Regions from separate parts of the Aeromicrobium sp. CFBP 8757 genome, predicted to be linked through region 2. Evidence: riboswitches for the same ligand, from Rfam matches in the RefSeq annotation. Region 2 holds a riboswitch; the other holds the start of a gene.
The links. A riboswitch is a leader RNA that binds a small molecule or an ion and turns the genes downstream of it on or off. The one in region 2 is predicted to bind cyclic di-AMP.
Positions count from the first base shown of each region.

Region 1 (15,329 bases), on a different contig from region 2:
CCGAGAATCGGGCACCTCACCCTCGTCGCAACAGGGGTGACGCGTCGGACTCCGGGGTTCACGCCGGAACCCGCGCCCGCGCGGCGCCAGATTCCCAGGTTCACCTGGGGATCGGCACGTCAGGAAGAAACCCAGGTTCACCTGGGAAACCGCGGGCCCGGGTCAGCCGGTCAGCTCGTCGACGAAGCACCAGCGCCAGGCCTCACCCGGCTCGAAGCTGCGCATGACGGGGTGGCCCGTCTCCTCGAAGTGGCGCGAGGCGTGCTTCCCGGACGACGAGTCGCAGCACCCCACGTGCCCGCACGTCATGCACAGCCGCAGGTGCACCCACTGCGTCCCGTCACGCAGGCACTCCTCGCACCCCGTCGGCGTCAGCGGCCTCGGGTAGTCGCACGCGATCCGCAGGTGCTCGCACGCGGCGTCCGGGTCGACGGGCGGACGCAGGTCGGTCTCGCGGTCGGCCGTCGTCTCACCCTCCGACAGCCGGTCGAGGATCGACTCCTCGACGTCGAGCGCGTTCATGACCTGCTGCAGGATCGACTGGTCGACGCCGCCGACGTCGCGGATGCGCAGCAGCTCCTGCCGCTCCTCGTGCAGCATCGCGGCGCGCAAGCGTGAGTACTGCGCGCTCGGCGTCTCGAGACCACCCAGCCGCTCCCACACCGCGTTGGTCCGGTCGGCGGCGCGCTCGCGCAGGCGGTGCATGACGTCGTCGCCGACGGTGCCCTGCACCTCGCGGTCGAGGTACGCCATGCCGGCATCGGTCACGGCCTGGTAGACCGTGGCCTCCTGCAGGTGGTCCTCGTGACGGTCGGGACCGGGGACGTGCAGCAGCCGCACCAGCGTCGGGATCGTCAGGCCTTGGATCATCAGCGTGCCGACCGTCACGACGAAGGCGATCAGCACCAGCACCTCGCGCTCCGGCACGTCCGGCGGCAGGAGGAACACCGCGGCCAGCGTCACGACGCCGCGCATGCCCGTCCACGCGACCATGAAGATCGTCCGCGCCTCCGGACGCGGCTCGGCGGCGGCGATCCGCGGGACCAGCCGCGGCAGGTACGTCGCCGGGAACACCCACACGAACCGCAGCACGATGACCGCGGCCAGCACGGCGACGCATGCGACCGTGATGCGCGTGGCCGACAGCGTGCTCTCGTCGAGGTCGTTGACGATCGTGCGGATCTGCAGGCCGATCAGCAGGAAGACCGCGTTCTCGAGGACGTACGAGATCGTCGCCCAGTTGGTGCGCTCGAACAGCCGCGACGCCCCCGACTGGATGATCGGCGACTTGTGACCCAGGATCACCCCGGCGACGACGACGGCGAGGACGCCCGACGGCTGCGAGTCGAGACCACGCACGTGGATCTCCTCGGCCGGCAGGTACGCGACCCACGGCGTCAGCAGCGACACCGCGACGTCCGTGACCTCGTCCTCGATCAGCCGACGGATGCGCCCCACGACGAACGCGACCGTCAGACCGATCGCGACGCCGCCCGCGGCCGAGACCACGAACCCGGCGCCGATCTGCCAGACGCTGACCGTCCCGCCGATCGCGGCGATCGACGTGCGCAGCGTGACGATCGCCGTGGCGTCGTTGACCAGGCTCTCGCCCTCGAGGATCGTCACGACCCGGCGCGGCAGGCCCACCCGCCGTGCGATCGCCGTGGCGGCGACGGCGTCCGGCGGCGCGACGACCGCACCGAGGGCGAAGGCGGCGGCCAGCGGGACCCCGAGCAGCCACCACACCAGCAGACCGATCCCGGCGGTCGTGAACAGCACCAGCCCCACGCTCAGCAGCATGATCGGACGCTTGTTGGCCCGGAAGTCGATCAGCGACGTGCGGATCGCGGCGGCGTAGAGCAACGGAGGCAGCAGCCCCACCAGCACGATCTCGGGCGTCAGCTCGAAGTCGGGGACGAACGGCGCGTACGAGCCCGCGATGCCGACGACGATCAGCACCAGCGGCGCCGACATCCGGAACCGTCCGGCCACCGCGCTGACCGCGACGACGATGGCCAGCAGGGTCACGAGCGTCAGGGCGGTCTCCACCGACCCATTGTCTCAGGCTGCAACGGGTGGTGGAGACGTCTCGCCCGCCGTACGGTGAGCAGACGCCACGCACGCCTTCCGGGGGGAAGCCATGACCGAGCCCGTCGTCCACCACGCCGCACGCCGCCGCGTCCGTCTCGTCGCCGCCACCGGCGCCGCCGCCGTCGCAGGAGCGCTCGTCACCGCGGCCCCACCCGTGGCCTCCGCCGCGCCGGCCCCGGCCGCGGAGTCGCGGACGGGCTCGCTCGCGTCCACCTCGACGGCCACCGGCACGGGAGGCGCGGTCTCATCGGTCGACGTCGACGCGAGCCGCATCGGTCGCCAGGTGCTCGCCGAGGGTGGCAACGCCGCCGACGCCGCGGTCGCGATGGCGTCCGGCCTCGGCGTCTCGGAGCCCTACAGCGCCGGCATCGGTGGCGGCGGCTACTTCGTCTACTACGACGCGAAGAAGAACAAGGTCAGCACGATCGACGGCCGCGAGACCGCGCCGTCCGGCATCACGAACGACGCCTTCATCGACCCCGCGACGGGCCAGCCCTACCCGTTCACGCCGCAGCTCGTCTCGTCCGGCGTCGCGGTCGGCGTGCCCGGCACCGTCGCGACGTGGGACGCCGCGCTGAAGCGCTTCGGCACCCGGTCGCTCGAGCGCACCCTCGCGCCGTCGATCGCGCTGGCCCGCAAGGGCTTCGTCGTCGACCAGACGTTCCGCAACCAGACGCTCGACAACGCCGAGCGGTTCTCGGCGTTCCCCGACACGGCCCAGCTCTTCCTGCCGGGCGGCGACGCGCCGAAGGTCGGCACCCGCTTCCGCAACCCCGCGCTCGCCCGCACCCTGACGTCGATCGCGACCAAGGGCCCCAGGGCCTTCTACCGCGGCGCGCTCGCGCGCGAGATCTCGAGCGTCGTCCGCTCGCCCCGCAAGGACCCGTCCTCGGCGCTCCCCGCGCCGGCCGGCACCCTCTCGACGAAGGACCTCGCGTCGTACCGGGTGCGCCACCAGGCACCGACGCACGTGCGCTACCGGGGGCTCGACGTGTACGGCATGGCCCCGGGGTCGTCCGGCGGCACGTCGGTCGGCGAGGCGCTCAACATCCTCGAGACGTACCGGCTCGGCGGCGGCCGGCGGACGGCGCGCAGCCTGCACCTGTACCTCGAGGCGTCGGCCCGTGCCTTCGCCGACCGGGCCGCGTACGTCGGCGACCCGCGGTTCACGAAGGTGCCGACGAAGCGGCTGACGTCGCAGAGGTTCGCGAACTCGCGCCGCTGCACGATCGACCAGACCACGGCGTCGACGCGCCCCGTGGCGGCGGGCGACCCGTTCGCGTCGGGTTGCGCAAGCGTCACGACGCAGGACAAGCCCGACACCGAGAACGTCTCGACGACCCACCTGTCGGTCGTCGACAAGTGGGGCAACGCCGCCTCGTACACCCTCACGATCGAGCAGACCGGCGGCTCCGGCATGACGGTGCCGGGCCGCGGCTTCCTGCTCAACAACGAGCTGACCGACTTCACCGCGGCGTACGACCCGAAGGACCCCAACCGCATCGCCCCCGGCAAGCGTCCGCGCTCGTCGATGGCGCCGACGATCGTGACCGATCGCGGCCGGGTCAGGTACGTCGTCGGCTCCCCCGGAGGCGCGACGATCATCACGACCGTCCTGCAGATCCTGGTCAACCGCATCGACCTCGGCATGACGCTGCCGCAGGCCGTCGCGGCACCACGCGCCTCGCAGCGCAACACCGCCTCGACACCGGCCGAGCCCGAGTTCATCACCGCCTACGAGAAGCTGCTGGCCCCCTACGGGCAGAAGCTGACGCCGTCGGGCGACACGTTCACGTCGGCCGCCGAGATCGGAGCCGCCGCCACGATCGAGGTCGGCCGAGGCGGACGTCTGACCGCCGTGGCCGAGCCGAGGCGTCGAGGTGGCGGCAGCGCGCTGGTCGTGCGTCGCCGGTGACCGGACCAGGTCACTTGTAGGGGATGCCGGCCGCCTTCATGTCCTTGCGGAGCTCGGGGGGCAGGGCGAAGATCAGGCTCTCGTCGGCCGTGCGGACGGCGTCGGCGTCGGGGTGCCCGTGCGCGCTGAGGAAGCCGAGCACGTCCTGCACGAGGTCGTCGGGCACGGACGCACCGGACGTGACGCCGACCTTCTCGACGCCCACGAGCCAGGCCTCGTCGAACTCGGAGATGTCGTCGATGCGGTACGACGCCTTCGCGCCGGCCTCGAGGGCGACCTCGACCAGGCGCACCGAGTTGGACGAGTTGGCCGAGCCGACGACGATCACGAGATCGGCGTCCTTGGCGATCTCCTTGACCGCGACCTGGCGGTTCTGGGTGGCGTAGCAGATGTCGTCGCTGGGCGGGTCCTCGAGCTGCGGGAACTTCTCGCGCAGACGGCGGACGGTCTCCATGGTCTCGTCGACGCTCAGCGTCGTCTGCGACAGCCACGACAGCCGGGTGCCCGCGGGGAACTCGAGGTCGTCGACGTCGTCGGGCGTCTGGACGATCGTGATGTCGTCGGGCGCCTCGCCGGCCGTCCCCTCGACCTCCTCGTGCCCCTCGTGCCCGATCAGCAGGATGTGCTTGCCCTCGCTCGCGAAGCGTCGGGCCTCGTGATGCACCTTCGTGACGAGCGGGCACGTGGCGTCGATCGTCTTGAGGCTGCGGTCGGCCGCCTCGGCGTGCACCATCGGCGACACGCCGTGGGCCGAGAACACGACCGTGGCACCCTCGGGCACCTCGTCGAGCTCCTCGACGAAGATCGCGCCGCGCGCGGCCAGGTTGTTGACGACGTGCTTGTTGTGCACGATCTGCTTGCGCACGTAGACCGGCGCACCGTAGAGGTCGAGGGCCTTCTCGACCGTGATGACGGCCCGGTCGACGCCGGCGCAGTAGCCGCGCGGGTCGGCGAGCAGCACGCTGCCGCCGACGGGGGGCATGCCGAGAGAGACCTGGGAGGACATGGTTCCCATCGTAGGCGATGACGCCTCGCGCCCCCCGAAGAGCCGAACGTCCCGGGACCGCAGGGCGATCAACCTCACACGGCCCCGGCGAGCACGATTCGTCATCGGTCTGTAACGTTCTGCGGCGTTGGCCTCACCAGGTCGGCACTGCGCACGCGCCGAGGCCCGTCACGTTCGCAGTCATCGATCCAACCGCGACGGGCATGGAAGACCCAGCAGTGCGGCTCCCACGGAGTCTTGGGGTTAATCGGCACCACCGACAGGCATCCTTCGCGCCTGAACCCGACAGGTCATCTTTCACAGGCGTGCACGAAGGAACCCCCCTATGCGCATGTACGCACGCGTCTCAGCGAGCCTCGTTCTCGGCTCCGCCATCGTCCTCACCGGACTGTCCGCCCCGGCCCTGGCCGAGGGCTCGACCAAGACCACGGTCAAGACCGTGAAGACCGACCGCTCCAAGGCCGTCATCAGCCAGGCCAAGAAGCTCAAGGGCAAGCCGTACCGCTACGGCGGCGCGACGCCCAGCGGCTTCGACTGCTCCGGCTACGTCCAGTACGTCTACAAGAAGGCCGGCAAGAAGATCGGTCGCACGTCCGGCGCGCAGCTCTCGGGCGCCAGCGTCCCCAAGAGCAAGAAGAAGCCCGGCGACATCCTGGTCTTCATGCGCGGCGGCACCGCCTACCACTCGGCGATCTACGCCGGTGACGGCGAGATGTGGGAGGCCCAGCGCACCGGCGTGCCCGTCGGCCGTCACGACATCTGGTCGAGCAGCTACGTCGTGCGGCGTCCCGCCGGCGGATCGGTCACGGTCGCCACGGCCGAGGCCGGCCTCGACACGTCCCGCTGACGCGGGGTACCCGGCCCCTACGCTGAGGGCATGGCTCTCGACACCAGCGCGGACACCCCCGCGCCGCTGCGACAGATCTCGCAGCTGCTCGACGGCTACATCGGCCGTCTGGGGGCCGTCTGGGTCGAGGCCGAGATCGCCCAGCTCACGCGGCGTCAGGGCATCTGCTTCCTGACGCTGCGTGACCTGACGGCGAAGATCTCGATCGACGCCAAGTGCCACGTGAGCGTGCTCGACGGCTCGCCGGTCCCCGTCACGGAGGGATCGCGGGTCGTCGTGCACGCCAAACCGGCGTTCTACGCGCCGCGCGGCAGCCTCTCGCTCGACCTGCGCGAGATCCGCCCGCAGGGCGAGGGCGAGCTGCTGGCCCAGCTCGAACGACGGCGGCAGCTGCTCGCCGCCGAGGGCCTGTTCGACCCCCGGCTCAAGAAGCCGCTGCCGCTGCTGCCCCGTGGCATCGGGCTGATCACCGGTCGCAACTCCGCGGCCGAGCGCGACATCCTCGAGAACGCGCGCCTGCGCTGGCCCGACGTCCACTTCGTCGTGCGTCACGCCCTGATGCAGGGCAACGACTCGGCGCGCGACGTCATGGCCGGGCTCACCGAGCTGGCCGCCGACCGCTCGATCGATCTCGTCGTCATCGCCCGCGGCGGTGGCTCGGTCGAGGACCTCCTGCCGTTCTCCGACGAGGCGCTCGTGCGGGCCGTGCACGCGTACGCGCTGCCGGTCGTCAGCGCGATCGGCCACGAGCCCGACACCCCGATCCTCGACCTCGTCGCCGACCTGCGGGCGTCCACGCCGACCGACGCCGCCAAGCGCATCGTCCCGGACGTCCGCGAGGAGCTCGCCGGCGTCGCGATGATGCGCGAGCGCGCGTCCCTCGCGATCCGCTCGATGGTCGACCGCGAGGTGCGCGGGCTGGCCGACGTCCGCTCGCGCCCCGTGCTCGCCCAGCCGTCGACGCTCGTCGACGCCGAGCAGTCCGTCGTCCGCGACTGGCGCGACCGCTCGCGCCGCTCGCTGGGCCACCGCCTCGACCGGGCGGGCGACGAGATCGTCCACCACCTCGCCCGCGTCCGGGGGCTGTCGCCGCTCGCGACCCTCGAGCGCGGCTACGGCGTCGCCCAGCTGGCCGACGGCACCGTCGTCACCTCGATCGGCCAGGTCACGACCGACACCGAGCTGACCGTCCGCGTCGCCGACGGCACGATCACGACCCGCACGCTCGCCACCGAGCCCGCCGCCACCGCTTCCACCAGCCCCGAGGACGACCATGCCTGAGACGACACAGCCCACGTCACCGCCCGAGATCCCCTACGAGCAGGCCCGCGACGAGCTCATCGCCGTCGTGTCGCGGCTCGAGCAGGGCGGCACGAGCCTCGACGAGTCGCTCGCGCTGTGGGAGCGCGGCGAGCAGCTCGCGGCGATCTGCCAGCAGTGGCTCGACGGGGCGAGGGCGCGACTCGCCCAGGCCACCGGGGCTCAGGACGTCGACAGCGACGCGATGTAGTCCTCGAGCACGGGTCGCGAGACCGTCGTGTTCAGCAGCGTCGTGAGACCGTCCTCGTTGCGCAGGTACGTCAGGCGCCCGTTCGGCCCCGTGCGGACGTTCCACGTCTGCCCCGCGACGTCGGCCGTGCCGTCGCTCTTGCTGCCGTCCGCGAAGCGCTCGACCGCCCGGACCGCGGGGCCCTTGAGCTGCTCGAGGCCGACGTAGTCGTCGGTGTCGGTCAGCACACCGAGGTGCCAGCCGTTCTCCTGGAAGCGAGCGGACGTCGCCCGCCACCCCTCCGGCAGACCCGTCGGCGCCGCGAGCGGGAACGTCGCCGCGGGACGCGCCTGCGACACGACCTGGGCGTAGTCGACCGTCTCGACGCTCGCCTCGGGCTTCGCGGTGAACAGCTGCCCGATGCCGTAGAGGCCGAGGATCACGGCGCCGATCACGACCATCGAACGGATGATGTCGCCGATCGCGGGATTGCCGCGGGACGATCCGGTCGAGCTCATGGCACTACGTCCTCACCTCTGCGACACCCGTGCGGTGTCGGCCATCCCACTTTACGGGGCGAGCCGCCGACGTGCTCCGTGCCACCTCGTCGCCGACCCGCCCGGGACGGCCGACCGCTAGGCTGTGCCCGTGGACAGCCTCAAGCCCGCCGCCCAGGCGCCCGACCGCAACCTCGCCCTCGACCTGGTCCGTGTGACCGAGGCAGGAGCCATGGCCGCCGGCCGGTGGGTCGGCCGCGGTGACAAGAACGGCGCCGACGGCGTCGCGGTCAACGCGATGCGTTCGCTCATCAACACGGTGCAGATGAGCGGTGTCGTCGTGATCGGCGAGGGCGAGAAGGACGAGGCCCCCATGCTGTTCAACGGCGAGGAGGTCGGCGACGGCACCGGTCCGGCGTGCGACGTCGCGGTCGACCCCATCGACGGCACGACCCTGACGGCCAAGAGCCTGCCCAACGCCGTGTCGGTCATGGCCGTGGCTCCCCGCGGCTCGATGTACGACCCGTCCGCCGTGTTCTACATGGAGAAGCTCATCGCCGGCCCCGAGGCCGCCGAGGTCGTCGACATCCGGCTGCCCGTCGCCGAGAACATCGCCCTCGTGGCCAAGGCCAAGGGCATCTCGAACAGCGACGTGACGGTGTGCGTCCTCGACCGTCCCCGCCACCAGGGTCTCGTCGACGAGATCCGCGCCGCGGGCGCCCGCATCAAGTTCATCATCGACGGCGACGTCGCCGGCGGCATCACGGCCGCCCGCCCCGACACCGGCGTCGACCTGCTGGTCGGCATCGGCGGCACCCCCGAGGGCATCATCACGGCGTGCGCGATCAAGGCGATCGGCGGGACGATCCAGGGTCGGCTGTGGCCCGTCGACGACGACGAGCGCCAGCGCGCGATCGACGCGGGGCACGACCTCGACCGCGTCCTGCACACCAACGACCTGGTCGACGCCGACGACTGCTTCTTCGTCGCGACCGGCATCACCGACGGCGAGCTCATGAACGGCGTCCGCTACGGCGCCGGCAAGGCGTACACCGAGTCGCTCGTGATGCGGTCGCGCAGCGGCACGATCCGCAAGATCACGAGCGAGCACCAGCTCGGCAAGCTCAAGGCGTACTCGGCCATCGACTACGAGCGCTGACCCACCGCCCCGCCGGGCACGTCGGGCTGCCGGGGCGGCGATCCCCGATACGATCGAGCGCATGTCAGTCACCCAGTCGGACGAGCTGTTCGCGTCGCTGCCGTCGGGCATCGACATCTGCCACCAGACCTTCGGCGACGCCGACGATCCCGCGATCCTGCTCATCATGGGCCTCGGCGGCCCCATGGGCTGGTGGTCGACGCCGTTCTGCGAGCAGCTCGCCGAGCGCGGCTTCTTCGTCATCCGCTACGACAACCGCGACACCGGACGCTCGACCAAGCTGCGCCACCACAAGGTCGGCCGCACCGACATCGTCCGCGCCTTCACCGGGCTGCCGCTGATCGGGCGCGTTTCCGTGCCGTACACGCTGAGCGACATGGCGGGCGACGCGATCGGGCTGCTCGACCACCTCGGCATCGAGCGCGCCCACGTCGTCGGCGTCTCGATGGGCGGCATGATCGCGCAGACCATCGCGATCGAGCACCCCGACCGCGCGCTCTCCCTGACGTCGATCATGTCGACGACCGGCAAGCGGACGGTCGGCTTCCAGCACCCCAAGGTGTTCCCGGTCATGCTGTCGTCGGCCGGACGCACCCGTGACTCGTACGTCGAGCGGTCGCTCAAGGGCTCGAAGGTCATCGGATCGCCGGCGTTCCCGTCCGACGACGTCATGGCCCGCGACCGCGCCTTCGAGACGTACGACCGCGGCTGGACGGCCAGTGGCGTGACCCGCCAGATGCTGGCCGTGCTGACGCAGCCCGACCGCACCAAGGCCCTCGCGACGCTCGACCTGCCCGCCCTCGTGATCCACGGCCTCAACGACCCGCTGGTGCACCGGTCCGGCGGCAAGGCGACGGCCGACGCGATCCCCGGAGCCGAGCACCTCGAGATCGCGGGCATGGCGCACGACATGCCCGCGCAGCTGTACGCGACGTACGTCGAGGCCATCGCGCGCACCGCGGCCCGCACGACGTCGGCGGCCGCCGGCGACGACTCCCCGTCGTAGGCACGACCCCCGCCACGCCCGGTCGCCGCACCAGCCGCACCGGTACGCACCTACGGTGCCATCCGAGAGGTTCCACCGCAGATGATGCCCTAGGATGTCATCCATGTCGCACCTGCGGATCTCCGATGCAGCACGATTCCTCGGGGTCAGCGACGACACCGTGCGGCGCTGGATCTCGGCCGGCTCGCTGGCGTCGGTCACCGACTCATCGGGCCGCATGGCCGTCGACGGCCGCGAGCTGGCGAGCCTCGCCCAGCAGCAGGCACGCGCGGCGACCGACACGTCCGGCACGTCGAGCTCGGCCCGCAACCGCTTCGTCGGGCTCGTCACGGCGGTCAGGGCCGATGCCGTGATGGCGCAGGTCGAGCTGCAGTGCGGCCCGTTCCGCGTCGTCTCGCTGATGAGCAGCGAGGCCGTCGACGAGCTCGGCCTGGAACCGGGGTCCGTCGCCGTCGCCGTCATCAAGTCGACCAACGTCATCGTCGAGTCCCTGGAGGGCCACTCATGAAGCGCCTCATCGGCACGGTCGCCGCGGCCCTGCTGCTCTCGTCCCTGGCAGCCTGCGGCTCGTCCGACGACGATGCCGCGGCGGGCCCGTCGTCCGACGCCCCGCGCGAGACGACCCTGACGGTCTACGCGGCCGCATCGCTCAAGGACTCGTTCACCGAGATCGGTGCGGCCTTCGAGAAGGCCAACCCGGGCGTCTCGGTGACGTTCAGCTTCGCCGGATCGGCCGATCTCGTCGCACAGATCCAGCAGGGGGCGCCCGCCGACGTGTTCGCGTCCGCCGACACCAAGAACATGGACAAGGCCACCGCCGACGACCTCGTCGAGGGGACGCCCGCCGACTTCGCGACCAACACGCTCGAGATCGCGACCCCGCCCGACAACCCCGCCGACGTCGACTCGCTCGACGACCTGGCCGACCCCGACGTCACGGTCGTCGTGTGCGCCGTCGAGGTGCCGTGCGGCGCAGCCGCCGCCGGCGTCGAGAAGGCCGCGGGCCTCGACATCCAGCCCGTCAGCGAGGAGCAGTCGGTCACCGACGTCCTCGGCAAGGTCATCTCGGGCGAGGCCGACGCGGGCCTGGTCTACGTCACCGACGTCAGGGGCGCCGGGGACAAGGTCGCCGGCGTGCCGTTCCCCGAGTCGGCCGACGTCGTCAACACCTACCCGATCGCCGCACTCGCCGGGAGCAGGAACCCCGACGCGGCGAAGGCGTTCACCGCCTACGTCACGGGCCCCGAGGGCCGGTCGGTCCTGACGGCGGCGGGCTTCGGCGCACCGTAGCGCCGACGTCCAGGGTCTCTGCAATGGTCTCCGCACGCGCGTCGGGTCTCCCCCGGTGGGTGCTCGTCCCCGCCGCGGCGGGAGCGCTGTTCATCGTGCTGCCGCTCGTCGCGCTCGCGTCACGGGTGCAGTGGGGCAGCTTCTGGTCGCTCATCACGTCCGACTCGTCGCGCGAGGCGCTGCTGCTGAGCCTGCGGACGTCGGCCGCCGCGACGCTGCTGTGCGTGCTGCTCGGCGTGCCGATGGCGCTCGTGCTGGCACGGACGTCGTTCCGCGGGCAGGGGCTGCTGCGGTCGCTCGTGCTGCTGCCGCTCGTGCTGCCGCCCGTCGTCGGCGGCATCGCGCTGCTCTACACGTTCGGGCGCAAGGGCCTGCTCGGCGAGACGATCGACGTGCTGGGCCTGCAGATCGCGTTCTCGACGACGGCCGTCGTGATCGCGCAGACGTTCGTGTCGCTGCCTTTCCTCGTCGTGAGCCTCGAGGGATCGCTGCGCACCGCCGGGCAACGCTACGAGACCGTCGCCGCGACGCTCGGCGCGCGCCCGACGACCGTCCTGCGACGGGTCACGCTGCCGCTCGTGCTGCCCGGCCTGGCCGCCGGCGCGGTGCTGTCGTTCGCGCGGGCGCTCGGCGAGTTCGGTGCCACGATCACCTTCGCGGGCAGCCTCGAGGGCGTCACGCGCACGCTGCCGCTCGAGATCTACCTGCAGCGCGAGAGCAACCCCGACGCGGCCGTCGCCCTGTCGCTCGTGCTGGTCGTCGTGGCGGTGCTGGTCATCGGCCTGGTGCGCGGGACGCGCGGGGTGTCGGCATGACCCTGCGCCTCACCGCCACCGTGGCCGAGCGCGACGTCGACGTGTCGCTCGACGTCGAGGACGGCCGGACCGTCGCCCTGCTGGGACCCAACGGCTCGGGCAAGTCGACCGTGCTCTCGGTCGTCGCGGGCATCCTGCGCCCCGATGCCGGACGGGCGACGCTCGCCGGCACGACACTGTTCGACGTCGCCGCCGGCACCTGGGTGCCGCCGCACGAGCGCGGCACGAGCCTGCTGGCACAGGACCCCCTGCTGTTCCCGCACCTCGACGCGCTCGACAACGTCGCCTTCGGACCCCGCAGCGCTGGTGCCCGTCGCGGCGCCGCCCGCGAGACCGCCCGCACGTGGCTCGAACGGGTCGACGCCGCCGAGCTCGCCGACCGTCGGCCGTCCGAGCTGTCGGGTGGGCAGGCCCAGCGGGTCGCGATCGCCCGGGCCCTCGCGCCCGACCCGCGGCTTTTGCTGCTCGACGAGCCGATGGCCGCGCTCGACATCACCGTCGTGCCCGCGATGCGGCAGGTGCTGCGCACGGTGCTGCGGGGGCGCAGCGCCGTCATCGTGACCCACGACGTGCTCGACGCGCTGCTGCTCGCCGACCACGTCGTCGTGATGGAGGCCGGCCGCGTCGTCGAGCAGGGCCCCACGAAGGACGTCCTCGCCCGCCCGCGCAGCACGTTCGGCGCCGGCATCGCGGGGCTCAACCTGGCCCGCGGGACCACCGACGGAGGTGGCGTCCGGACGGCCGGCGGCCTGCTGGTGGCCGGCATCCACGACGACGAGACGGTCCCGGACGGCGTCGCGGCGGTCGCGGTCTTCTCCCCCGGCGCCGTCGGCGTGCACCGCGAGCGTCCCGGCGGCAGCCCGCGCAACGTCTTCGCCGCGACGGTCCGCGAGCTCGAGCCGCGCGGTTCGCAGGTGCGCATCCGGACCGACGAGGTCGCCGCCGACGTCACGGCGCCCGTCGTCGCCGAGCTCGACCTGGCGCCCGGCGCCGAGGTGTTCCTGGCGGTCAAGGCCAGCGAGGTCGCGATCTACCGGGCGTGAGCCACGGATCGGCGGCATGCTGGACGTCGTGCCCGGACCCCGTGACCTGATCGCCATGCTGCGCCGCTCGCCACGCCTGCTCGGTGCGCTGGCGGTCGCGATGGTGCTCGTGGCCGCGGCGGCCCTCGACGTCCCCGGGCGCCTGGCCGGGCTGGCCCCGACGGGCACGCCGACGACCGGGGCGTCGTCGGCGACTCCGTCCCCGGCCCCCTCGACGCAGGCCCCGCGACTCGTCCCCCTGACGAACGCCGACAACCGGCTGCTCGACCGTTGCACGCCCGGCAGCGACCGCCTCGCGCGGTGCGGCCCCGCCCCGGCCCTGGGCGAGGGCACGTGGCTCAACACGCCCGGCGGAGACACGGCGAGACTCGACGACCTGCGCGGATCGGTCGTGCTCGTCGACTTCTTCTCCGGGTCGTGCCTCAGCTGCCGCCGCGCCGCACGGTACGTCACGGCGTGGCAGCGGACGTACGCCGACGCGGGGCTGCAGGTCGTCGGCGTCCACTCCCCCGAGCGCGCCTACGAGAAGGACGACCGGTGGCTCGCCCGCGCGCTCGACGACCTGGCGATCACCTTCCCCGTCCTGCAGGACCAGGGCTACGCGACCCTGACCGACTACCGCACCCAGGTCCTGCCCTCCACCTACCTCGTCGACACCTCCGGCACCGTTCGGGCGATCTCGCTCGGCGAGGGTGGAGCCGAGCGCACCGAGCGGCTCCTGCGACAGCTGCTGCAGGAGCGCGACCCCGACGCGCCCCTGCCGGCACCGGTCGGTGCGCTCGACGACGGCGAGGACCCCGAGCCGGGCACGACGGGGCAGATCGACCTCGCCGACTCCCGCGGGACGCGCGTCGACAGCGAGTCCGACACCGTCGTCGGCGACGACACGCGCTTCCGCCTGCCGTCGACGGCCCAGCCCGACGGCACGTTCAGCCTGGGCGGGCTGTGGACGACCGGCACCGAGTACCTCGTGCCGCGTGACCGGGCCGTCGCCCGCGTCAGCTACCGCGGCCGGGCCGCGTACCAGCTCGTCGGGGGCAGCGGCACCCTGACCGTCACGACCTCCAGCGGGATGACGCGTCGCATCGTCGTCGACGGCGACCCGGAGCCGCGCCAGGTCCACGTCGCGCCGTTCGGGCCCGAGACCCTGACGGTCCGCTACGACGGCGACCTGCAGGTGTACGCGTTCTCGTTCGGCTGAGCCGGTCGCCCGGTGTCTAGGGTGGTGCCATGGACGAGGTGATCGTGCGCCGGCGCGACGACGGCGCCCTGGAGCTGCGCGTCAACGGCGTGTTCGTGATGGACGACCTCGAGACGACGTCCGAGCGTCTGCTGGCCGGCACGGCGCTCGACACCGGGGCACGCGACGTCCTGGTCGGCGGGCTCGGCCTGGGTTTCACGACCCGCGAGCTGCTGGCGTCGGGCGTCGTGGACCGGGTCGTCGTCGCCGAGTTGCACGGCGAGATCGTCGACCGGATGCGCGACGGCACGATCCCCGGCGCCGACCTGCTCGACGACCCGCGGCTCGACGTCGTCGTGGGCGACGTGCGCGACGTCGTCTCCGCCCAGCCACGAGCCTCGTTCGACGCGATCCTGCTCGACGTCGACAACGGTCCGGACTTCCTCGTGCACGACGAGAACGCCGCGGTCTACCGCGAGGGCTTCGTCGCGACGTGCGCCGCGCGCCTGCGAACCACCGGACTGCTCGCGATCTGGTCGATGGCCGACTCCGACGCCGTGCGGGCCCTGCTCGAGGCGCACTTCGACGAGGTGACGGTCGAGTCCGTCGACGTCCGGCTGCAGGGACGTGACGAGCGCTACTGGATCCTCGCCGGACGTCGACCGCGACGCAGCGCTATCGTGCCGACATGACCGAACACAGCAGCGAGTACCGCATCGAGCACGACACCATGGGCGAGGTCCGCGTGCCCGTCGACGCCCTGTGGCGCGCGCAGACCCAGCGGGCCGTCGAGAACTTCCCGATCTCCGGCACCCCCATCGAGTCGGCGCAGATCCGCGCCCTGGCCCAGATCAAGGCCGCCTGCGCGACGGCCAACGCCGAGCTGGGCATCCTCGACCAGGACGTCGCCGACGCGATCGTCGCGGCTGCCGACGAGGTCGCCTCGGGCGCGCACGGCGCGCACTTCCCGATCGACGTGTTCCAGACGGGT
Region 1 covers NZ_JACYUM010000004.1:351,128-366,456, forward strand. The annotation lists gene IFT73_RS13630 (Na+/H+ antiporter) at 163-2,049, opposite strand; gene ggt (gamma-glutamyltransferase) at 2,141-4,006, shown strand; gene IFT73_RS13640 (4-hydroxy-3-methylbut-2-enyl diphosphate reductase) at 4,017-5,012, opposite strand; cyclic di-AMP (ydaO/yuaA leader) riboswitch at 5,159-5,333, shown strand; gene IFT73_RS13645 (C40 family peptidase) at 5,338-5,859, shown strand; gene xseA (exodeoxyribonuclease VII large subunit) at 5,890-7,140, shown strand; gene IFT73_RS13655 (exodeoxyribonuclease VII small subunit) at 7,133-7,369, shown strand; gene IFT73_RS13660 (DUF4245 domain-containing protein) at 7,342-7,866, opposite strand; gene glpX (class II fructose-bisphosphatase) at 7,997-9,004, shown strand; gene IFT73_RS13670 (alpha/beta fold hydrolase) at 9,066-10,010, shown strand; gene IFT73_RS13675 (molybdopterin-binding protein) at 10,114-10,518, shown strand; gene modA (molybdate ABC transporter substrate-binding protein) at 10,515-11,300, shown strand; gene IFT73_RS13685 (ABC transporter permease) at 11,324-12,115, shown strand; gene IFT73_RS13690 (sulfate/molybdate ABC transporter ATP-binding protein) at 12,112-13,158, shown strand; gene IFT73_RS13695 (redoxin domain-containing protein) at 13,187-14,359, shown strand; gene IFT73_RS13700 (hypothetical protein) at 14,389-15,030, shown strand; gene IFT73_RS13705 (aspartate ammonia-lyase) at 15,027-15,329, shown strand, end outside.
Region 1: it holds a riboswitch for cyclic di-AMP, as region 2 does, so the genes downstream of both, IFT73_RS13645 (C40 family peptidase) here and IFT73_RS15080 (C40 family peptidase) in region 2, are expected to answer to the same signal.

Region 2 (15,329 bases):
CCTTCGTCCTCGCGGTGCCGCGGGTCTTCGAGAAGGTGTTCAACTCGGCCAGCGGCAAGGCCTACGCCGACGGCAAGGGCAAGATCTTCGACCGCGCCGTGCAGACGGCGATCGGCTACAGCCGTGCCCTGGACGACGGCCGACCGGGCCTCGCGCTCCGGGCCCGCCACGCGCTGTTCGACCGTCTCGTCTACGGCAAGCTCCGCGACGCGCTGGGCGGCGAGGCGGCGTGGGCCATCTCCGGAGGCGCACCGCTGGGCGACCGGCTCGCGCACTTCTACCGCGGCATCGGCGTGACGGTCCTCGAGGGCTACGGCCTCACCGAGACCACCGCCGCCCTGTGCGTCAACACCCCGGACGACCAGCGCATCGGCACCGTCGGGCGGCCCCTGCCGGGCACCGAGGTGCGCGCGGGCGACGACGGCGAGCTCAGCTTCCGCGGCCCGCAGGTCTTCCACGGCTACTGGCACAACGACGAGGCCAGCGCCGAGGCCCTCGACGCCGACGGCTGGTTCGCGACGGGCGACCTCGGCGAGGTCGACGCCGACGGCTTCGTGCGCATCACCGGACGCAAGAAGGAGATCATCGTGACGGCGGGCGGCAAGAACGTCGCCCCCGCCGTCCTCGAGGACCGGGTCCGGGCGCACCCCCTCGTCAGCCAGTGCCTCGTGGTCGGCGACGGCAAGCCGTTCATCGCGGCCCTCGTGACGATCGACGAGGAGGCCTGGACGGGACGCCTCGACGACCCCGAGCTGCTGTCCGCCGTCCAGAAGGCCGTCGACGACGCCAACTCGCAGGTGTCGCAGGCCGAGTCGATCCGCAAGTTCGAGATCCTGCGCGAGGACTGGACCGAGGAGAACGGCTACCTGACCCCGTCGTTCAAGGTCAAGCGCAATGCCGTCCTCCGCGACCTTCACGACACCGTCGAGGCGCTCTTCGTCAGGTAGGCCCGCCAGTCGGCGGTCAGCTCGTCGACCGTCAGGCCGAACGACGATCGCAGGGCACGCTCGACGGGCTCGCCGCCCAGCACGTCGCGGTAGAACGCGACGACGTCCTTCTGCGGGTGCTGCTCGCCGAGCATCCGGAAGATCATCCAGGCCGACTCGTACACGGCGCCGAGACCGTGCTGCGTCGAGCCGAAGTCGGTGTCGGACGGCAGCGCCTCCGGGACGATGCCCGCGCGCACGCGGGTCAGCACCTGGCCCGCGCTGACCGACAGCGGCGCGGTGTCGTCCTGCAGCGCGACGTAGTCGGCGAATCCCTCGACGACCCAGTTGACGGCCGTCGTGCCGACCGCCGACGTCAGCACGTGCGTCGCCTCGTGCGTCAGGACGATCTGCGCGGCGCGCCGGTCCATCGTCGCGAACACCGCCGGGTTGAGGACGACGACGGCGTCGGCGGCCGAGGTGTCGCCGTCGACACCGGTCGTGACCGCGGCGATCTGCGCCACGGCGTCCTCGTCCTGTCCGACGACCGCGGCCATCTGCGCCTGCGTGCGGGGCGAGATGATCGTCAGGTCTCCCCCGACGCCCGGCACCGTGCGCTCGACGACGTCGCGGGCGCGGGTCACCATGTCGTCGACCGGCAGCGAGTCGTCACCACCGTCGATCCGCAGCACGGTGCGCCCCCCACCCGTGTCGAGCGTGACGTCGCCCAGCAGCCAGACCGGCACGCTCGAGGTCGCCCGCCCCCGGCCGACGATCGACAGCGCTCCGTCGCGCTGCGGTGCGACGCGCAGCTCGACGGTCGACCGGTGCGTCACGGCCGGGTCGAGGCCCGATGCCTGCGAGGCCTTCCACGCGACCTCGACGGTCGCGGTGGCCGAGCCGTCCGTGCGGTCGGCGACCTCACCCCCGCTGACGTAGCGGAACGTCGTGCCCGGCGCGGCGACGACCTGCATCGACCGCCACGTGCGCCGGGCGAACTCGCGGCCGGCCGGCAGGTCGCCCGCCGCCGTGACGAAGTCCTGCTCCGAGGCGGCGCCCGAGAGGTCGCGCAGCTGTGACGTCAGCCGCGACGAGGCGTCCCGCGGGATCGCGACGGGGTCGTCGGCCGGGGCGTCGGCACGCCACGGCTGCTGCCACGCCAGGAGCACGGCGGCCACGACGGCCAGCACGAGGACCGCCGCCACGTTGGGCGACGGCCGCAGGCGCGGCTCAGCCAACCCGCGCCGCGCGCGTGAAGCCGCTCAGGCCGGTGATCTCGACGCTCTTGCCGGGGCGCGGGGCGTGGACGACCCGGCCGTTGCCCAGGTAGAGGCCGTCGTGCGACATGTCGCCGTAGGCCACGATGTCGCCGGGCTGCAGCTCGCTCATCGACACCGAGGTGCCGGCGGCGATCTGCGGGCCGACGACGCGCGGGATCGAGACGCCGGCGGCGGCCCACGACTTCATGACCAGGCCCGAGCAGTCCCAGCTGTTGGGGCCCGTGCCGCCGTAGACGTACGGGTCGCCGATCTGGGCGAGCGCGAAGTCGAGGGCCTTCTTCGCCCGGCCCTTCGCGTCGGCGGTCGACACGTCCACGTCGGTGTTGCTCTGGTTGAACGACGCCTGCTCGGCGGCCGTCAGGCGGGCGAGCTCGGCCTTGGCGGCCTCGTACTTGGCGCGGACGTCGGCCCGCTGGGCCTCGGCGTCCTTCGACGCGGCGGTCAGGTCGGCCCGGCGGTCCTTGAGCTGAGCCCGACGGTTCTTGAGCTGCTTGCTGGTGCGGCCGAACTGCTCGAGCGCGTCGGCACGGGTGTTGTTGAGGGCACGGACGGCACCCAGACCGGCCAGGAACTGGTCGGGGTCGTCGCTGCTGAGCAGGTTGGCGGTGGGCCCGAGCGGGGCGTCGAGCTGCTGCTGGACGATGGCGCCGCTGAGCTCGTCCTTCTGGGCCGTGTAGGTGGCCATGCCGCGGGAGATGTCGGCGGAGATGTCGTCGATCTCGGACTGCGTCTGCTTGATCTGCTCGCCGAGCTGGTTGACCTGCTCGTTGGCGGCCTCGACCTGGCTGAAGGCGGCCTCGACGTCCTTGACGGTGACCTTGGGCGCGGCCTGCGCCGACGGGAGCGCCAGCACCGCACCGGCCAGGGCAAGGCTCGCGGTCATCGCGAGCACGCGACGCCGCACCGTGCGGCGGCGGTGGGGGGTGGTCTGGGTCGTGCTGGGCTGGTTCAGGGCGTGTGCCATGTGTGCGTGGGTCTCCCGCATCCTCGACGTCTACCGGGTGAGCTGACGGGTTCGGGCCTCGGATTGCCCTACGCCGTGTGCGCACCGGTCAGGTGCGTGCACGGCGATTCACCCCACGTGCGTGGTTCCCCGGTTCGTCCCAGACATCTTCCCCATGGCTGCGACGACTCGACGGCGCGTCCGACACCGACCTGGAGGGCGGTGTTCACCGGACGCGCAAGGTCTCACTGTAGGCCGAGCCAGGGGCCGGGACAACTCGCCCGGCCGGTTGTCAGGAGATGTTCAGGTGCGCTCAGCCGGCTTGCGTCTCGGGGCCCGCGACGGGGGTGACGAGGCGCAGGGGCGGCGTCAGGCCGGCGTCGGACAGCACCCCGAGGGCGGCCATCTCCTCGGCGTCGATCTCGATGCCGGCCGGCGGTGCGCCGAGCAGGAACGTGACGACGCAGTCGCCGCACGCGCCGGGGCTGCGGACGAGGCAGCGGTCGCAGTCGACGACCACCGAGTCGGTGGGGTGTGACTCGTGCGAGGTGTGGCTGGTCATGCGTGACCTCCTGGTGCGGGGAAGACCCCGGTGATCGGGGACGTCCACGACGCTAGGAGCCGCCCCGGACAAAAACGTCCGCCGTCCCGGGGCGGCGGGAGCCGGGTGCCGACGCCTCCCCCACTCTGTCGGTGGCCGCGCCTAACGTGTGCCGCGTGGAAGCCGTGCAGGGATCGTTCGACGAGCTGGGACGCCATCTGGCCGACGTCACGTTCTGTGTCGTCGACCTCGAGACGACGGGTGGGTCGGCCGCGAAGGGCTCGAGGATCACCGAGATCGGTGCCGTCAAGATCCGCGGCGGCGAGGTGCTCGGCGAGTTCCAGACCCTCGTCAACCCCGACGAGACGATCCCGGCCTACATCACGGTCCTGACCGGCATCACCAACCAGATGGTCGTGCACGCGCCGCGCATCGCCGAGGTGCTGCCGAGCTTCCTCGAGTTCGCGCGCGGCACCGTGCTGGTCGCGCACAACGCGCCCTTCGACGTCGGCTTCCTCAAGCACTTCAGCCGCGAGCTGGCGATCCCGTGGCCCGGGTTCGAGACGCTCGACACCGCGGTGCTGGCGCGCCGCGTGCTGAGCCGCGAGGAGGTGCCCAACTGCAAGCTCTCGACCCTCGCGGCGGCGTTCTCGGCCACCACGACGCCCAACCACCGCGCCCTGTCCGACGCCCGCGCGACGGTCGACGTCCTGCACGCCCTGTTCGAGCGGCTCGGGCCGCTGGGCGTCACGACCCTCGAGGAGGTGTCGACCTACACGTCCAAGGTCAAGCCCGAGCAGCGGCGCAAGCGTCACCTCGCCGAGCACCTGCCCGAGGCACCGGGCGTCTACCTGTTCCGCGACGCCAACGACGACATCCTCTACGTCGGCACGTCACGCAACCTGCGCACCCGCACGCGCTCGTACTTCACCAAGGCCGAGACCCGCACCCGCATGGGTGAGATGGTCATGCTGGCGCAGCGCATCGAGGGCATCGTGTGCGCCACCGCCCTCGAGGCGAACGTCCGCGAGCTGCGGCTCATCGGCCGCCACCGGCCGCCCTACAACCGCCGCTCCCGCTTCCCCGACCGCCTCACGTGGCTCAAGCTGACCCGCGAGCCGTGGCCCCGGCTGTCGATCGTCCGGGCGATCCTCGACGACGACGCCGACTACATCGGCCCGTTCCGCGGGCGTCCGTCCGCGGAGGCCGCGCTGACGGCCCTGCACGACTCGTTCCGCATCCGCCAGTGCACGCCCCGGCTGGCCAAGGCGTCGCGCACGTCCCCATGCGCCCTGGCCGAGATGGGCCACTGCCTCTCGCCGTGCGACGGTTCGGCCGATCCCGACGAGTACGCCGCCGAGGTGCAGCGAGTGCGGCAGGCCATGACGGGCGACCCCGCTCCCCTGGTCGCCTCGATCCGCCGGCACATGCTCGAGCTGGCGCGCACCGAGCGGTTCGAGGACGCCGCGGTGTGGCGCGACCGGCTCACGGCCTTCCTGCGGGCCGCCGTGCGCACGCAGCGGCTGCGCGAGCTCACGGCCGTCGACGAGCTCGTCGCGGCGGCGCCGCACCCGCTCGGCTACGAGATCCACGTCATCCGCTTCGGCCGGCTCGCCGCGGCCGGCGTGCTGCCGCGTGGCGTGCACCCGACCGGGTGGGTCGACGCGCTGCTCGCGACCGCCGAGACCGTCGTCGGCGGCTTCGGGCCGATCCCGTCGGCCACGGCCGAGGAGACCGAGACGCTCCTGCGCTGGCTCGACACCCCGGGCCTGCGCATGGTGCGCGGAGCCTGGCACGTCCCGCTCGAGAGCGCCGCGCGCCACCTCACGCCGTTCGAGCAGGCCACCGCGGCCTGGCACGACCTGCAACGACCGGGCTAGGCCCGCGACGTCGGTAGGCTCGCTGCATGATCACCGCCATCGTCTTCATCCAGGCCGAGGTCTCGCGGCTGTCCGACATCGCCGAGAGCATCGCCGCGATCGACGGCGTCAGCGAGGTCTACTCCGTCACGGGCGAGCTCGACCTCGTCGCGATGGTGCGGGTCCGCCAGATCGACGACGTCGCGTCGGTCGTCGCCGACCAGCTCAACAAGGTCGACGGCATCGTGTCGACGCAGACGCAGATCGCCTACCGCGCCCACAGCCAGCACGACCTCGAGGACGCCTTCAGCATCGGCCTCTGACCCCAGCCCGCCGACGAGTCACGTAGGCCCGCCGACGAGTCACGTAAGCCCGCCGACGAGTCACGTAAGCCCACCCGCGAGTCACTCCAGGCGATCCATGAGTGACTCGTCGCCGGGCGCGAGTGACTCGTCGCCGGGCGCGAGTGACTCGTCGGGGATCAGGTGGCGAGGTCCTGGGTCGCGGCGGCCCACCGCGCGAGGGTCTCGGCGGCCGCCCCGGAGTCGATCGACGTGCGCGCACGGTCGACGCCCGCTGCGAGCCGCTCGTGCAGCGTGCCGCTGCCCGCCTCGTGCGCGGCGATCGCGGCACCCGCGTTGAGCAGGACGGCGTCGCGCACCGGCGACACCTCACCCCCGACGACCCGGCGGAACACGTCGGCGTTGAACGCCGGGTCGGCGCCGACCAGGCTCGCCGGCGGAGCCAGCTCGAAGCCCAGGTCGGTGGGGTCGAGGACGCTCTCGACGACCGCGCCCCCCGTGACCTCCCACACCCGCGTCGTCGTCGTGATCGTGATCTCGTCGAGACCGTCGTCGCCGCGGAACACGAAGGCGTCGTGACCCCGCGCCGCCAGCACCTCGGCCATCAGCGGCGACATGCGCAGGTCGGCGCAGCCGATCGCCGAGGCGGCCGGCTGCGCCGGGTTGGTCAGCGGGCCGAGGAAGTTGAACGGCGTCGCGATGCCGAGCTCGCGGCGCGGGACCGCCGTGTGCCGGAACGACGGGTGGAACACCGGCGCGAAGCAGAACGTGATGCCGCTGCGGGCGAAGACGTCGGGGATGCGGGCCGCCGGCACGTCGAGCCGGATGCCGAGCACCTCGAAGACGTCGGCCGTGCCGCTCGAGCTCGACGCCGCCCGGTTGCCGTGCTTGACGACGCCGACGCCGGCACCCGCCGCCACGACCGCCGACATCGACGAGATGTTGACGGTCCGCGACCGGTCGCCGCCCGTGCCGACGATGTCGACGAACCGACCCGGGATGTCGAGACGGGTCGCGCGGGCCAGCATCGCGTCGGCCAGGCCACGCAGCTCCTCGGCGGTCTCGCCCTTGGAGCGCAGGGCGACCGCGAAGCCGGCGATCTGCGAGTCGGTCGCCTCGCCGGCGAGGATCTGGTCCATGGCCCAGACGGTCGTGGACGCGTCGAGGTCGTGACCGGCCACGAGCGTCGTCAGGACGTCGGGCCACGTCTGTGGCTGCACCTCGACCTCAGCCGGGCTGCAGGACGCCGCGCGCCAGCGCGATGACGGCCTCGGCGAGCCGGATGGGCTCGATGGGGTGCGAGACGGCGGCCTCGGCGCGCGACCACGTCGCGAGCCACGCGTCCTGGGGACGTCCGGTCAGCACCAGCACGGGGGGCGCCTGGAAGATCTCGTCCTTGATCTGACGGGCGATGCCGAGCCCGCCGACCGGGACGGCCTCGCCGTCGAGGACGACCAGGTCGATCCCGCCGCCGTCGAGGTGCTGCAGGACGACCGGCTCGGTCGCGCACTCGACGTACTCGAAGGGCGGCAGATCGGGGTGAGGGCGGGCTCCGAGCGCCGACAGCACAGCGGATCGGACGTCTCGATCGTCGCTGTAGACCAGGACACGTAGGGGCTTGTCTGCGCTCACGAGTTGATCGTACATAATGAACGAGTGACGACTACCTCCGTGATTCCCGCTTCCCGCCTGCACGGCCAGGAAGGCCGTCCCTCCATGGTGACGGTGGGGACCATCGTTTGGCTCTCCAGCGAGCTCATGTTCTTCGCCGGTCTGTTCGCGGCGTACTTCACGATCCGCAACATCTCCCCCGAGCTGTGGGCCCAGGAGACGGAGGTGCTGAACGTCCCCTTCGCGACCGCGAACACCACGATCCTCGTGCTGTCGTCGGTCACCTGCCAGTTCGGCGTGTTCGCCGCCGAGCGCGGCAAGGCCGGTCGCTCCGGCAAGCTCTTCCAGATCAGCCTCTGGGGCATGCGTGAGTGGTTCGTCCTCACGTACCTGATGGGCGCGATCTTCATCGGCGGCCAGGCGACCGAGTACGCCGAGCTCGTCCGCGAGGGCATCACGATCCCCAGCTCGCCCTACGGCAGCCTCTTCTACCTCGCCACGGGCTTCCACGGCATCCACGTCATCGGTGGTCTGCTGGCCTTCCTGCTCGTGATCGGCCGCACGTTCGCGGCGCGCAAGTTCACGCACGAGCAGGCCATCTCCGCGATCGTCGTGTCGTACTACTGGCACTTCGTCGACATCGTGTGGGTCGGGCTGTTCGCCACGATCTACCTCATCAAGTAGCCACCACACGGGCCTGCCGCTAAGGCTGGCCTGAGTCACAAACTTCGGGGTGCCGAAAGGTACTCTGGCATCACTTCCAGGAATGAGGTCCTCGGTGCGGAAACTGTCCACCAGACGTCGGCATCCACTCGCCGGATTCGTCGTGCTCCTGCTGGGGCTCGTCATCGCGGGCGGCGCGTACTACGCGTTCGCGCCCAAGCCCGCCGAGGCGCAGGAGGTCACGGCCAACGACGTCGAAGCCGGACGCGACCTGTTCCTGATCGGTTGTGCGAGCTGCCACGGCAAGAACGCCACCGGCATCGAGACCGAGCGCGGCAACAACTACGGCCCGTCCCTGATCGGCGTGGGCGCCGCCTCGGTCGACTTCCAGGTCGGCACCGGACGCATGCCGCTGGCGCAGACCGCGCCGCAGGCTCCGTCCAAGAACCCGGAGTACACCGAGGAGGAGACCCGGCAGCTGTCGGCGTACATCGCCTCGCTGGCCCCCGGGCCGGCCATCCCCGACGGTGAGTACACCGACATCGACAAGGCCAACGTCGACGACATCCGCGAGGGTGGCGAGCTGTTCCGCGCCAACTGCACCGCGTGCCACAACTCGGTCGGCGCCGGCGGCGCCATGCCGGGCGGCAAGTACGCCCCCTCCATCAAGGGCGTCAGCGCCAAGCACATCGCCGAGGCCATGATCACCGGTCCCCAGCAGATGCCCGTCTTCTCCGACGACGTCATCACGCCCGAGGACAAGCGCAACATCATCGCGTACGTCAAGCAGGTGCAGGACCAGCCCAACTACGGCGGTCTCGGCGGCGGCGGCCTCGGTCCGGTGGTGGACGGCATGTTCACCTGGATCATCGGCATCGGCGGCCTGATCATCGCATCGATCTGGATCGGTGCCCACGGAGCGAGAGTGAAGAAGAAGTCATGAGCGACGAGCTGCAGCCGGTCTCGGACACCGAGCCGATCAAGGACCCGGGGCTCGCCGAGCACCAGTTCCGCCCGCAGGACGTCGACGAGTCGCAGGCCAAGCGCACCGAGCGTCAGATCGCCTGGATGTTCCGCATCGCCGGGCTGCTGTTCTTCGGCTTCTGCGTCGCCTACTTCGCCGTCGACATCGACGCCACGTTCCTCGGCTGGTCCGCCCAGAACTTCGCCTTCGGCATGACGCTGGGCGGCGGGCTGCTGCTGATCGGCGTCGGCATCATCCAGTGGGCCAAGAAGCTCATGGGCGACCACGAGATGGTCGAGATGCGTCACCCCTCGGCATCGTCCGAGGAGGACCGTGTCGCGGTCATGAAGGACATCAACGCGGGCATCGAGGAGTCCGGCTTCGGCCGCCGCCCCATGATCCGCAACAGCCTGCTCGGCTCGATGGCGCTGCTCGGCCTGCCGGCCGTCGTGCTGCTGCGCGACCTCGGCCCGCTCCCCCACTCCCAGCGCGAGACGGTCTGGAAGAAGGGCATGCGCCTGGTCAACGACGTCACCGGCACGCCGATCAAGCCGTCCGACATGCAGGTCGGCCAGCTCGTCAACGGCCAGCCCGCGATCGTCTACGAGACCGACGCCGACGGCGAGGCCGTCCTGCACGGCACCGAGCTGCTGCAGGTCAAGTCGAAGGCCTCGATCATCGTCGTGCGCATGCGCCCGGAGGACATCACGGCCTCGAAGGGCCGCGAGAACTGGGGCGTCGACGGCATCCTGTGCTTCTCCAAGATCTGCACCCACGTCGGCTGCCCGATCAGCCTGTGGGAGCAGCAGACGCACCACCTGCTGTGCCCGTGCCACCAGTCGACCTTTGACCTCGGTGACAACGGCAAGGTCATCTTCGGCCCCGCCCACCGTCCGTTGCCCCAGCTCCCGCTGGGTGTCGACGAGGAGGGTTACCTGATCGCCATGAGCGACTTCCCCGAGATCATCGCGCCCAGCTATCCAGAACTGGCGCGTGACCAGAAGAAGTTGGACAATAAGTCATGAGCACCACAGAGCAGTACACGCCGATCCAAGACACCGGCGTGGGCAAGAAGGCAGCCGGCCCCGTCGGCTGGCTGGACGACCGCCTCGGCCTCGCCGGGGTGGCCAAGAAGAACCTTCGCAAGGTCTTCCCCGAGCACTGGTCGTTCATGCTGGGCGAGATCGCCCTGTGGAGCTTCGTGGTGCTGCTGCTGACCGGCGTCTTCCTGACGTTCTGGTTCCAGCCCAGCATGACCGAGGTCGAGTACCACGGCTCCTACCTGCCGTTCAACGGGCTCGAGATGTCGCAGGCGTACAAGTCGACGCTCGACATCTCGTTCGACATCCGCGGCGGTCTGCTGATCCGGCAGATCCACCACTGGGCCGCGGCGCTGTTCATCGCCGCGATGATCGCCCACATGCTGCGCGTGTTCTTCACCGGCGCGTACCGCAAGCCGCGTGAGATCAACTGGCTCATCGGCGTCGGGCTGTTCTCGCTCGGCCTGGTCGAGGGGTTCGCGGGCTACTCGCTGCCCGACGACCTGCTGTCGGGAACCGGTCTGCGATTCGTCGACGGCCTGATCCGCTCGATCCCGCTGGTCGGCTCGTACCTCGAGTTCTTCATCTTCGGTGGCGAGTTCCCCGGCGACGAGATCATCCCCCGCCTCTACATGGCGCACATCCTGCTGATCCCCGCGATCCTGCTGGGTCTCATCGGCGCCCACATGCTGCTGCTCGTCTACCACAAGCACACGCAGTGGCCTGGACCGGGACGCACCGAGCAGAACGTCGTCGGCTACCCGATGCTCCCCGTCTACGCGGCCAAGGCCGGCGGATTCTTCTTCGTCGTCTTCGGCTTCACGGCCCTGATGGGTGCCCTGCTCCAGATCAACCCGGTCTGGGTCTACGGCCCCTACAACCCGTCCGAGGTCACGGCCGGCTCGCAGCCCGACTGGTACATGGGCTTCTCCGAGGGCCTCGTGCGCCTCATGCCCGGCTGGGAGAGCACGTTCTTCAACTACACCTGGAGCTGGAACGTCTTCATCCCGGGTGTCGGCGGCCTGACCGGTCTGTTCGTCATCCTCGGCGCCTGGCCGTTCATCGAGCAGTGGATCACGGGCGACAAGCGTGACCACCACCTGCTCCAGCGTCCGCGCAACGCCCCGGTCCGCACGGCCCTCGGCGTGGCCGGCATGACGGCCTACGGCGTCGCCTGGGCGGCCGGTGGCAACGACATCATCGCCACCAAGTTCCACATGGACATCTACACGCTGACGAACATCTTCCGGGTCGGTTTCTTCGTGTTCCCGATCATCGCGTTCATGGTGACCAAGCGGATCTGCATCGGCCTCCAGCGGGCGGACGCCAACCGCATCCTGCACGGCTACGAGACCGGTGTCATCGAGCGGTCGCCCGACGGCGGCTTCTCGGAGCGCCACGCTCCCCTGCCGGCCTCGCAGCAGTACACGCTGACGGCGCACGACCGCGTACCCGTCCTCGAGGCTCCGGCCGAGACGGACGAGAACGGTGTCGCCGCACCCCACTCCCGCAAGGAGAAGGTGCGGGCCAAGCTGCAGGCGCTGTACTACCGCGACACGCTCGACAAGCCGACGGCCGAGGACGTCCAGCACGCCGAGGAGCACCTCGGTGAGATCGACGGCCACCCCGTCGAGCTGGGCGACGAGTTCCAGGGCGTCTCGGAGACGGGTGTCCCCCGGGTCCACTGATCGCCTGCACGTCCCCGACAGCCCCCGTCAGCCACGCTGACGGGGGCTTCGTCTTCTCTCGCGGCCCCCGCCCCGCTCCCCCGCCACGTCTCCCCCGCGGCGGCCGTCGCGGACGTCATCACATCGGTACCCACAACAGCCCCACCGTGATGACGTCCCCACGCCCCGCTGCGGACGTCATCACATCGGTACCTACGACAGCCCCACCGTGATGACGTCCCCACGCCCCACTGCGGACGTCATCACGCCAGTACCGACGACAGCCCCACCGTGATGACGTCCACGGTGGGGCTGAGCAGTGTGCAGGGTGGGGTCAGTCGACGACGTCGTCGGCTGCAGGAGGCGCTGCGGACGCAGCCGCGGCCTGGAGGGCCGAGCCCGCGGTCCACGTCGCCCACGGGACGTTCCAGTCGGTCCAGCCGTTGCGGTCCTCGAGGGCACGGGGGCTGTCGACGTACTCGACGACGTCGCCGCGCACCGAGCGGTCGTACAGCCACTTGGCGTCGGCGGTGCTCATGCCCGTGCAGCCGTGGCTGACGTTGTCACGCCCCTGTGAGCCGACCGACCACGGGGCGGCGTGGATGAACTCCCCCGAGTTGGTCAGGCGCATCGCCCACCGGACGTCGGAGATGTTGTAGTAGCCGGGGTCCTCGGAGTCGACGCCCGTCGTCGCGGCGTCCATGTCGACCGAGGAGAACTTCTCCATGATGATCTTGACGCCGGCGCGCGTGCGGTGGCCGTCGTCACCCGTCGTGACGGGGATCGTGCGGACCTTCTGGTCGTCGACCGAGTAGGTCAGCTGGTGCTTGCCGACGTCGACCGTCGTGACCGACTTCTTGCCGACCTGGAAGTTGATGTCCTGGTCCTGCTGCCCGAAGACCCCCTCGCCCGCCGGCAGGCTGTTGAGGGTCAGGTGGACGTTGACCTTGGTGTTGGCGGGCCAGTACTGCTCGGGCCGGTAGTGGGCCTCGTTGTCGCTGAACCACGTCCACGAGCCCGTCGTGCCGTTGTCGGTCGTCACCTTCATGTGCTTCTCGTACAGGGCGCGCTTGCGCACCGGCAGGTCGAACGTGACGATGATCGGCATGCCGACACCGACGGTCTCGCCGTCGAGCGGCGCGACCGACGGGTAGGTCTGCTGGTCGAGCGACAGCGCCTGCGTCGTGAAGGCGCTCGTGACGGTGCGCGACTCGCCGTCCTCGCCCTGACCCGTGGCGGTGAGGCGGTACGCCGTTCCCGGCTCGAGCCGGCTGTCGGCCCGCCAGCCGGAGTCGGTGACGCGGCCGGTGATCTCGGTGGCGCCGTCGGCGGTCGCGAGCTTCGCGGACGAGACCGTGCCGTCCTCGGCGAGCACCTTGACGTAGGTGCTGACCTTCACGTCCTTCGCGCCGTCGGCGACGTTCGGCGTGAGGCTCAGCGAGTCGAGCGTGCTGTCAGGCGTGACGGCGTCCTTGGCGTCCTTGATCGAGCAGGACGACACGGCGATCATCGTGGCGCACACGAGCGCGACGGGGAGACGGAGCTGCTTCACCCCGACAGTTTACGTGCCGCCCCCCACACAGCAGAGCACCGACGACGTGGTGGACGTCGTCGGTGCTCTGGAGATCAGCTCGTGCGGGTGCCGATCAGTGGGCGTGGATGCCGCGGTAGTACTCGAAGATCCAGCCGCAGACCATCACGGCTCCGATCGTGCAGCCGATGATGAACAGCCACCAGCCGATGACCACGCCGAGCACGACGATGGCCAGCGCGGCGGCGCAGAACAACGGCCACCAGCTGTAGGGAGGGAAGAAGCCCTGCTCGCCCGCACCGTCGGCGATCTCGCCGTCGGACCGGTCCTCGGGACGATCGGGGATCTGCTTGGCGACCACACCGAGGTAGAAGCCCAGCAGGATGCACAGCAGCGTCGTCATGACCAGGGCGGTCGTACCGGTCGGGTCCTTGGTCAGGACCCAGTAGACCGGAGCGATCAGTGCGAAGAAGATTCCGCACGACAGGATGGTCCAGGTTTCAGCCTTCATGACTCAGTGGTCGCCCTTCGCGTCGTTGATGGCTTCGCCCTTGCCGCTGATGTCGGGGGCGTCGGCGAACTTGGAGTTCTCGCCCGGGTTGTCGACCAGCTCGAGGGCCGCGATCTCCGGGTGGTGCAGGTCGAACGCGGGGCTCTCGGACCGGATGCGCGGCAGCGACGTGAAGTTGTGACGCGGCGGCGGGGAGGAGGTGGCCCACTCGAGCGAGCGACCCCAGCCCCACGGGTCGTCGAGACCGACCAGCGGCGCCTTGCGCGACTTCCACACGTTGTAGAAGAACGGGAGCGTCGAGGCACCCAGCAGGAACGCGCCGATCGACGAGATCTCGTTGAGGGTCGTGAACCCGTCGCCCGGTCCGTAGTCGGCGTAGCGACGCGGGAAGCCCTCGACGCCGAGCCAGTGCTGCACCAGGAAGGTCAGGTGGAAGCCGATGAACAGCAGCCAGAAGTGGATCTTGCCGAGCTTCTCGTCGAGCATGCGACCGGTCAGCTTGGGCCACCAGAAGTAGAAGCCGGCGAACATCGCGAACACCACGGTGCCGAACACGACGTAGTGGAAGTGCGCGACCACGAAGTAGCTGTCGGACAGCTGGAAGTCGAGCGTCGGCGAGGCCAGGATGACGCCCGTCAGACCACCGAAGAGGAAGGTCGTCAGGAAGCCGAGCGCGAAGATCAGCGGGGTGTCGAACGACAGGGAGCCGCCCCACAACGTGCCGATCCAGTTGAAGAACTTGACGCCCGTGGGCACCGCGATCAGGAACGTCATGAAGGAGAAGAACGCCAGGTCGACCGAGCCCGTCACGAACATGTGGTGGGCCCACACCGCGACCGACAGGGCCGCGATCATCAGCGTCGCGCCGACCAGGCCGACGTAGCCGAAGATCGGCTTGCGGCTGAACACGGGCAGGATCTCGGTGATGATGCCGAAGAACGGCAGCGCGATGATGTAGACCTCGGGGTGACCGAAGAACCAGAACAGGTGCTGCCACAGGATCGGCCCGCCGTTGGCGGCGTCGAAGACGTGGGCGCCGAGACGTCTGTCGGCCTCGAGCGACAGCAGCGCCGCGGCGAAGATCGGGAACGCGATCAGCACGAGCATGCTCGTGACGAGCGTGTTCCACACGAAGATCGGCATGCGGAACATCGTCATGCCGGGCGCACGCATCGTGAAGATCGTGGTGATGAAGTTGACGCCACCGAGGATCGTGCCCAGACCCGACATCCACAGGCCCATGACCCACAGGTCACCGCCCACTCCCGGGGAGTTCACGGCGTCGCTGAGGGGTGCGTACGCGAACCAGCCGAAGCTCGCCGCGCCACCGGGGACGAAGAAGCCCGAGACGACGATCGTGCTGCCGAACAGGTACAGCCAGTAGCTGAACATGTTGAGGCGCGGGAACGCGACGTCGGGAGCACCGATCTGCAGCGGCATGATCGCGTTGCCGAAGCCGAAGAACAGCGGTGTCGCGAACATCAGCAGCAT
Region 2 covers NZ_JACYUM010000005.1:174,753-190,081, reverse strand. The annotation lists gene IFT73_RS15090 (AMP-binding protein) at 1-947, shown strand, start outside; gene IFT73_RS15085 (hypothetical protein) at 914-2,164, opposite strand; gene IFT73_RS15080 (C40 family peptidase) at 2,157-3,170, opposite strand; cyclic di-AMP (ydaO/yuaA leader) riboswitch at 3,183-3,354, opposite strand; gene IFT73_RS15075 (hypothetical protein) at 3,463-3,711, opposite strand; gene IFT73_RS15070 (DEDD exonuclease domain-containing protein) at 3,867-5,570, shown strand; gene IFT73_RS15065 (Lrp/AsnC family transcriptional regulator) at 5,597-5,872, shown strand; gene trpD (anthranilate phosphoribosyltransferase) at 6,031-7,071, opposite strand; gene IFT73_RS15055 (response regulator transcription factor) at 7,079-7,483, opposite strand; gene IFT73_RS15050 (heme-copper oxidase subunit III) at 7,577-8,146, shown strand; gene IFT73_RS15045 (c-type cytochrome) at 8,241-9,068, shown strand; gene IFT73_RS15040 (ubiquinol-cytochrome c reductase iron-sulfur subunit) at 9,065-10,114, shown strand; gene IFT73_RS15035 (cytochrome bc complex cytochrome b subunit) at 10,111-11,817, shown strand; gene IFT73_RS15030 (Ig-like domain-containing protein) at 12,131-13,348, opposite strand; gene IFT73_RS15025 (cytochrome c oxidase subunit 4) at 13,443-13,838, opposite strand; gene ctaD (cytochrome c oxidase subunit I) at 13,842-15,329, opposite strand, start outside.